DNA from 2 places in the Amycolatopsis sp. NPDC104819 genome. Region 1 is predicted to be linked to the other one. Evidence: riboswitches for the same ligand, from Rfam matches in the RefSeq annotation. Region 1 holds a riboswitch; the other holds the start of a gene.

Region 1 (4,410 bases):
AACGGGTCCAGCGGGTCAACCTGACGTCGGTGTACCACTGCTGCAAGGCCGTCCTGCCGCACATGCAGCGCCAGGGTCGCGGGTCCATCATCAACACGGCGTCGTTCGTCGCGGTGATGGGCGCGGCGACGTCGCAGATCTCCTACACCGCGTCCAAGGGCGGCGTGCTCGCCATGAGCCGTGAGCTCGGCATCCAGTTCGCGCGCGAGAACATCCGCGTTAACGCGCTGTGCCCGGGGCCGGTCAACACGCCGCTGCTCAAGGAGCTGTTCGCGAAGGACCCGGAACGCGCGGCGCGGCGCCTGGTCCACGTGCCGGTCGGCCGGTTCGCCGAGCCGGAGGAGATCGCGGCGGCGGTGGCGTTCCTGGCCAGCGATGACGCCAGCTTCATCACGGCGTCGCAGTTCCTGGTCGACGGCGGCATCTCCGGCGCGTACGTCACTCCGCTCTAACGCTTGGTCGGTTTCTTGACGCCGTAGACCTCCCGGAGGTAGCTCCAGGCGGCGTTGAGCTTCTTGCGCTCTTCGGAGACGAGCCGTTCGCGGCGCCGCAGCACGCGAACGGCGATCTCCGAGGCGAGGAACGCGCCGGCGGCGAAGGTCAGGACGCCGACGATCAGGGTCAGGGCGATGACGGTGGTGGTCATGGTCACCAGCGTCGAGCCGGCGTGGGCGATTTGTCCCTGCGCAAAACTAGCGGGTTTCGTTAGCTTTGTGAGGTGACGCACTGGCGCGCCGACGAGTGGGCGGAAGCGGTCCGGGCCGGCATCCGCGCGAGGGGGCTTTCCTTCGACGAGGCCGCGCGACGCATCGGCGTCCCGACGTCGACGCTGCGCAGCTGGGTCGAGCACCGGCACGCGCCGAAGGTGACCGTCTTCGACCACTGGGCCCAGCTCGCCGAGGTCACCGGGCTCAGCGAGGCGGACCTCCTGCGCGTCGCCGGCGTGCTGCCCGACTCCCTGGCCAGCCCGGTGCACGTCGCTCACGCCGCGAAGGCGCTGCGGGAAGGCATCGACCAGGCCGGGCAGTTCCTCCGGCAGGCCACCGCGCTCGTCTACTCCTCGCCCGGCACCCAGGTCGCCAACCTCATCGCCGCGTCGCCGGTCGACTGGGAGATGCGGATCCGGTCCGCCACCCGCGGGGACGAGGTCCGCGTCACCTACCACCACTACGTCGGGATCGTGCCGCCGCGGGACTTCCCGTTTTCCGAGGAAGAGGCGCGGCGGATCCTCGAACACGACGTCCTCGGCGAGCTGTGGCGGCCGCTCGGGCTGTACTGGCGGGTCGCCGAGGTGCACGACTGGCACGAGCCGCCGCGGCTGGTCATCCAGGTGCCCGAGCAGGAGGCGACGCGCCCGCCCGCGCCGTCGCCGGTCGTGGCCGCGCCGCCGGTTGTCGTGCTGTCGCCGATCTGGGGGTACGGCGAGCTGCTCGCGTCGCTGGTCGCCGACGGGCTCGGGTTCGGCAACGTCGACTTCCGCTACTTCGGCCTGCCCGACACGATGGCCGACCGCGTCCGGATCACCGCCCGTGAGCTGGCCGAACCCGCGCCGCGGCTGGTGCACTCGGTGCCGCCGATCATGCTGCTGCACGGCCTGGCCGTCCCCGACCTGACCGGACGGCTCCCGGTCGTCGTCCGCTACGGCCCCCGGATGCGCGCGCGGGCCGCCCGGATCTACCGTTCGGCGCTCCTCGAAGCGGGCTTTGACGATCCCCTCGACGGCGCCCGCGCGATCGAGGAGGCGGTGTCGGTGCCCCCGGGCCACGCTTACTTCGAAGTGACGCTGGCCGACGAGGACGTCTTCGACGGCGCCCGCCCGAGCCTCGACCGGCTCAACGACACGGTGGCTTGGCTCGCGGAGCAGATCGTGGAGCAGGTGCTCCTCGGCGCCGGGCACCCGCCGGTGCCACTCGGCGGGCCGTTGAAGCGGCTGGTGCTGCCTTCGGGCCGGGTGCGCCGGCCGCCTGTGCTGGCGGGGAGCGCCGTGCGTCGAGTCGCGCTCGAAGACTGATGTGGCGTTGCCCGTGTGAAGTAGACTGATCTCGCAGGCGGCAGGTACGGTAACCGCCACAACTGCAGATCGGGCCGTCGAGCCGAGGCGGGAGAGCCCTCACGAACGTGGTGGGGCACCGAAGGAGCAAACTCCCCGGAATCTCTCAGGTAACCGCTACCGCTTCGCGCGAGGCCACTCTGGAAAGCAGGCGCACCCGCGCCTCACCCAAGGTGAAAGCCGCTTCACACGCGGTGAAACTCTCAGGTGCCATGACAGAGGGGGAGTTCCCAGCGCACCCGTGTGCGCCCGGCCTGAGGAGCTCCCGATCACTTCTACGCAGTTCGACGCCCGCCACATCGGCCCGTCCGAGGCCGAGCGCGCGAAGATGCTGGCCGAGTGCGGTTACGGCAGCCTGGACGCCCTCGTCGGCGCCGCCGTCCCGAGCGCCATCCGCGCGACCCGTGAGCTCACCCTCCCGCCGGCCGCGTCCGAAGAGGACGCCACCGCCGAGCTGCGCGCCCTCGCCGCGCGCAACCGGCCGATGACGCAGATGATCGGCCTCGGCTACTCCGACACTGTCACCCCCGGCGTGATCCGCCGCAACGTCCTCGAGAACCCCGCCTGGTACACCGCGTACACGCCCTACCAGCCGGAAATCTCCCAGGGCCGGCTCGAAGCGCTCCTCAACTTCCAGACGATGGTCGCCGACCTGACCGGCCTGGCCACCGCGAACGCGTCCCTGCTGGACGAGTCGACCGCCGTCGCCGAGGCCGTCACGCTGATGCGTCGCGCGTCCAAGTCGAAGTCCAACAAGGTCGTGCTCGACGCCGAGTGCCTGCCGCAGACCATCGCCGTCGTGCGGACCCGCGTCGAGGCGCTCGGCATCGAGGTCGAGGTCCGCGACCTGCTCACCGGCCTCCCGGACGAGTTCTTCGGCGTCGTCGCCCAGTACCCCGGCGCGTCCGGTGTGCTGCGCGGCCGCGGCTTCTACCACGCGATTTCCGAGTCGGCGAAGGCCGCGGGCGCGCTGTTCACCGTCGCCGCCGACCTCCTCGCCCTCACTCTGATCACCGCGCCGGGCGAGTTCGGCGCCGACGTCGCCGCCGGGTCGACGCAGCGCTTCGGCGTCCCGCTCGGCTACGGCGGCCCGCACGCCGGGTACATGTCCGTCCGCTCCGGCCTCGAGCGTTCGCTGCCCGGGCGCCTGGTCGGCGTCTCGGTCGACGCCGACGGCAACTCCGCCTACCGCCTCGCGTTGCAGACCCGTGAGCAGCACATCCGCCGCGAGAAGGCGACGTCCAACATCTGCACCGCGCAGGTCCTCCCGGCCGTGCTGGCCGCGATGTACGCGGTCTACCACGGCCCGGACGGCCTCAAGCGGATCGCCCAGCGCGTCCACGGCCTCGCCGCGGGCTTCGCGGACGCTCTCCGCAAGATCGGCGTCGAGGTGGTGCACGAGTCCTTCTTCGACACGGTTGTCGCACGGGTCCCCGGCCAGGCCGCCGAGGTCCACGCCGCCGCCCGCGAAGCCGGGATCAACCTCGGCCACGTGGACGCCGACCACGTGCGGGTCGCCTTCGACGAGGTCAGCACCTCCGCGATCGCCGCGAAGGTCCTGAAGGCGTTCGGGGTCGAGGAAGACGTCCAGGACGGCGTCGCGCTCCCCAACGGTCTCGCCCGCGAGAGCGGCTTCATGGGCCACGAGGTCTTCGGCAGCCACCGCTCTGAGACGGCGATGCTGCGCTACCTGCGTCGCCTGTCCGACCAGGACTACGCGCTCGACCGCGGCATGATCCCGCTCGGCTCCTGCACGATGAAGCTCAACGCCACCACCGAGATGGAGCCGATCAGCTGGCGCGAGTTCGCCGGCATCCACCCGTTCGCCCCGGCCGAGGACGCTTCCGGGTACCACACGCTGGTGGGGCAGCTGGCGGACTGGCTGGCCGAGGTCACCGGCTACGACCAGGTGTCGCTGCAGCCGAACGCGGGCAGCCAGGGCGAGCTCGCCGGGCTCCTCGCGATCCGCGCGTACCACCGCGCGAACGGCGACGAGGCTCGTGACGTCTGCCTGATCCCGTCGTCCGCGCACGGCACCAACGCCGCGTCCGCGGTGCTCGCCGGGATGCGCGTGGTCGTCGTGAAGTGCACTGACGAGGGCAACGTCGACCTGGCCGACCTGCGGTCCAAGGTGGACAGCCACCGCGACACGCTCGCCGCGATCATGGTCACCTACCCGTCCACGCACGGCGTGTACGAGCACTCGATCGACGAGCTGGCCAAGATCGTCCACGACGGCGGCGGCCAGGTGTACGTCGACGGCGCGAACCTCAACGCCCTGCTGGGCCTGGCCAAGCCGGGCGAGTTCGGCGGCGACGTCTCGCACCTGAACCTGCACAAGACCTTCTGCATCCCGCACG
Region 2 (4,410 bases), on a different contig from region 1:
GCACCCGGACGCACTCCGGGTACGCGCGCAGGAACGCGATCGACGTCTCGATGTGCGCCCGCAGGTAGCCGGGCCGGTCGGCCGGGTCGACCCCGCCGCCGGTGCGCTCCTCGAGGAACTCGTTCTTCGTCTCGACGACGGTGCTCAGCACGGCCTGCATCAGGCCGGCCTTGTTCGTGAAGTGGTAGGAGATCATCCGGGTGCTGCTGAGCCCGGCGCGCTCCTTGATCTTGGCGAACGTCGCCTTCCGGTACCCGAGGTCGGCGATGACGCCGATGGTCGCGCCGATGATCTGCGCGCGGCGCGCCGCCTCCGTGACGCTGAGGCCCATTTCGGCCATGAGGTCGGTGTTTACTTGCATGAGTAAAAATGTACTTGGCTGAGTAAATCGGCGCAAGAGGTTTGAACCACCGCGCCGGGGGTACGGCGAACGGCTCAAAGGCTCATCCGGTCGTTGAGGCTTGCCGCGCGTCGCGTTGACCGGTGTTCTCCTGGCGCTTACCGTCGGAGGAGGTAAATCGCCACGGTGTGATTCACGGTCTGGGGCCGGACCGTGGCGGTTGATCTCCGGTGGGTCCCGCTCCTGGGACTCCCCGGCTGTCATTCGCCGGCCGTCCGGTCGGGCGAGGGGAGGCTTGCGTGGTCGAGGCTGGTTCCGAGAAGCAGCCTGTCGAGGTCGCGACTGGTGAGCAGGGTGAGCTGTTCCCCGACGACTCGCTGCCCGACGAGCTGGTGGGCTACCGGGGTCCGGCGGCGTGCCAGATCGCCGGCATCACCTACCGCCAGCTGGACTACTGGGCGCGCACGAAGCTGGTGGCGCCGAGCATCCGCACGGCGCACGGCTCCGGCTCGCAGCGGCTGTACTCGTTCAAGGACATCCTGGTGCTCAAGGTCGTCAAGCGGCTGCTGGACACCGGGGTCTCCCTGCAGAACATCCGGGTGGCGGTCGACCACCTGCGGGTCCGCGGGGTCCGCGACCTCGCCAAGGTGACGCTGTTCTCCGACGGCACCACGGTCTACGAGTGCACCTCGCCGGAGGAGATCGTCGATCTGCTCCAGGGCGGCCAGGGTGTGTTCGGCATCGCGGTCAGCGGGGCGATGCAGGAGATCAGCGGCACGATCCACGAGTTCCCGGCCGAGCGCGCCGACGGCGGTGTGGTCGAGACGCACGAACCGGACGAGCTCACCCAGCGCCGCAACGCACGCAAGACCGGGTGATCATCGCCGCGGGGAGGCGAGTAAGGTTCCCCCTGCGGTCGACGAATCCGCGCGGGAGAGTCCGAGCCACACCTTGAGCTCGGCGCCGAAGGAGCAAGTCCTCCCCGGAACCTCTCAGGCACCCTGGACCGCGCGGACGAGACGCCTCTGGAAAGCGGGTCGTCAGGACACAGCCTGATGGCCCCGCCGACGGTGCAAGCCCGGCTCAACCTGCGGGCGAAACTCTCAGGCGCCCGACACGGGTACGGACAGAGTGGGGAGGGTTTCCTCGGGGTTCGGATGAGCCGTGCTGCGGGTTTGGGTGAACCGTGCTCGCGGAGGGCGCTCGCCTCAACCCTCCGCGGTGTCTTGTGGGGGTGCAACCCCCACACCCCGCCCGGCGGGCTCCGCCCCCGGACCCCCGCCGTGGTCACCTTCGCGTTTAGAGTCGGGTTGGGTGGACGCTGCCGTTCGGAGGAGGCCATCGTGGACTTGTCGCTCGCCTCCCTCGAACAAGGGGTTCCCTTCGCCGACCGGCACATCGGGCCCGGGCCGGACGAGCTGCGCCACATCCTCGACGTCATCGGCGTCGCCTCGCTGGACGAGCTCGCCGAGCGGGCCGTGCCGTCGTCGCTGCGGGAGTCCGCCGAGCCGCTCGTCCTTCCGCCGGCGGCCACCGAAGCCCAGGCGCTTGCCGAGCTCCGGGAGCTGGCCTCCCGGAACCGGCCGATGGCCCAGATGATCGGCCTCGGTTACCACGACACCGTCACCCCGCCCGTCATCCGGCGGAACGTGCTCGAGAACCCCGCCTGGTACACCGCCTACACGCCTTACCAGCCGGAAATCTCGCAGGGACGGCTCGAAGCACTGCTCAACTTCCAGACCATGGTCGCCGACCTGACCGGGCTGCCGGTCGCGAACGCGTCCCTGCTCGACGAAGCCACCGCGGCCGCCGAGGCGATGACGCTCGTGCGCCGGGCGGGCAAGTCCGCGTCGAACCGCTTCGTCGTCGACGAGGACACCCTGCCGCAGACGCTCGCCGTGCTCCGGACCCGCGCGGAGCCGCTGGGCATCGAGCTGGTCGTCGAAGATCTCTCGCGGGGGCTCACCGGCTTGGGGCTCGGCGGTGACTTCTTCGGGGTGCTGCTGTCCTACCCCGGGGCGTCCGGCGCGGTGCGCGAGCTCGACCTGACGATCGCCGACGCGAAGAAGCACGGCGCCGCGGTGGTCGTCGCCGCGGATCCGCTCGCGCTGACCCTGCTGCGTCCGCCGGGTGAGCTCGGCGCCGACGTCGCGGTCGGCTCGACGCAACGCTTCGGCGTCCCGATGGGCTTCGGCGGCCCGCACGCCGCGTACCTGGCGGTGCGCCAGGGCCTCGAGCGACAGCTGCCCGGCCGGCTGGTCGGCGTCTCGAAGGACGCGGACGGCGCACCCGCGTACCGGCTCGCCCTCCAGACGCGCGAGCAGCACATCCGCCGGGAGAAGGCGACGTCGAACATCTGCACCGCGCAGGTCCTGCTCGCGGTCATGGCGTCGATGTACGCGGTGCACCACGGACCCGACGGGCTGCGCGGGATCGCGCTGCGGGCGCACCGGATGGCGACCGTGCTCGCGGCCGGGCTGTGCGAGGGCGGCGTCGAGGTGGTGCACGGCGAGTTCTTCGACACGGTCCTCGCGGCGGTGCCCGGCCGGGCGGACGCGGTGGTCGCGGCGGCCCGCGACCTCGGGGTGAACCTGCGGCGGGCCGACGACGACCACGTCGGCGTCGCCTGCGACGAGACCACGACACGTGAGCGGCTTTCCTGCGTGTGGAAGGTGTTCGGCGTCTCGGTGTCCGATGTGGACGGCCTCGACGCGGACACCGCGGACGCGCTCCCGGCGCCGCTGCGGCGCACCAGCGCGTTCCTGACCCACCCGGTGTTCCACGCGCACCGCTCGGAAACCGCGCTGCTGCGCTACCTGCGGGAGCTGTCCGACAAGGACATCGCGCTCGACCGGAGCATGATCCCGCTCGGCTCGTGCACGATGAAGCTCAACGCCACCGCGGAGATGGAGCCGGTCACCTGGCCCGAGTTCGCCGGGCTGCACCCGTTCGCGCCGGCCGAGGACGCGGCCGGGCTGCTGACCGTCGTCGCCGACCTCGGCGCCTGGCTGGCGCGGATCACCGGCTACGACACGGTTTCCCTGCAGCCCAACGCCGGCAGCCAGGGCGAGTTCGCGGGCCTGCTGGCGATCCGGGCGTACCACCGCTCCCGCGGTGAGCGCACCCGCGACGTCTGCCTGATCCCGGCCAGCGCGCACGGCACGAACGCGGCGAGCGCCGTGATGGCGGGCATGCGGGTGGTCGTCGTCCGCTGCGACGACGAGGGCAACATCGACCTCGCGCACCTGAAGTCCACTGTGGACGCCCACCGCGGCGACCTGGCCGCGATCATGCTCACCTACCCGTCGACGCACGGGGTCTACGAGGACACCGTCGGCGAGGTCTGCGCGGCGGTGCACGACGCGGGCGGGCAGGTGTACGTCGACGGCGCCAACCTCAACGCCCTGATCGGCGTCGCCCAGTACGGCCGGTTCGGCGCCGACGTCTCGCACCTCAACCTGCACAAGACTTTCTGCGTTCCGCACGGCGGTGGCGGCCCCGGGGTCGGCCCGATCGGGGTCCGCGCGCACCTGGCGCCGTTCCTGCCGAACCACCCGCTGCAGCCGGCCGCCGGCCCGGCGACCGGGGTCGGCCCGGTCAGCGCGGCGCCCTGGGGCAGCGCGTCGATCCTGCCGATCTCGTGGGCCTACGTCCGGATGATGGGCGCGGAAGGCCTGCGCCGGGCGACGCTGGTCGCGGTGGCGAACGCCAACTACGTCGCGAAGCGCCTCGGTGAGCACTACCCGGTCCTGTACGCGGGCCACTCGGGCCTGGTCGCGCACGAATGCATCCTCGACCTGCGGCCGCTGACGAAGGCCACCGGCGTGACGGTGGACGACGTCGCGAAGCGCCTGGCGGACTACGGGCTGCACGCGCCGACGATGTCGTTCCCGGTCGCCGGCACGCTGATGGTGGAGCCGACGGAGAGCGAGGACCTCGCCGAGCTGGACCGGTTCTGCGCGGCGATGATCGCCATCCGCGGCGAGATCGACCGCGTCGCCTCGGGGGAGTGGCCGCTGGCCTGCTCGCCGCTGCGGCACGCGCCGCACACCGCGCGCTGCGTGGCGGGC

Evidence for each region. Region 1 has a riboswitch for glycine ahead of gcvP (aminomethyl-transferring glycine dehydrogenase). Riboswitches for the same ligand answer to the same signal wherever they lie in the genome.
Region 2: another riboswitch for glycine. It lies ahead of gcvP (aminomethyl-transferring glycine dehydrogenase); the one in region 1 lies ahead of gcvP (aminomethyl-transferring glycine dehydrogenase).

What each region holds. Positions count from the first base shown of each region.
Region 1 covers NZ_JBVJON010000024.1:3,874-8,283, reverse strand. Annotated here, with positions in the region: gene ACZ63E_RS44120 (3-oxoacyl-ACP reductase) at 1-452, shown strand, start outside; gene ACZ63E_RS44115 (hypothetical protein) at 449-646, opposite strand; gene ACZ63E_RS44110 (helix-turn-helix domain-containing protein) at 719-2,011, shown strand; glycine riboswitch at 2,090-2,183, shown strand; gene gcvP (aminomethyl-transferring glycine dehydrogenase) at 2,319-4,410, shown strand, end outside.
Region 2 covers NZ_JBVJON010000010.1:227,677-232,086, reverse strand. Annotated here, with positions in the region: gene ACZ63E_RS31100 (TetR/AcrR family transcriptional regulator) at 1-361, opposite strand, end outside; gene ACZ63E_RS31095 (MerR family transcriptional regulator) at 640-1,218, shown strand; glycine riboswitch at 1,261-1,359, shown strand; gene gcvP (aminomethyl-transferring glycine dehydrogenase) at 1,681-4,410, shown strand, end outside.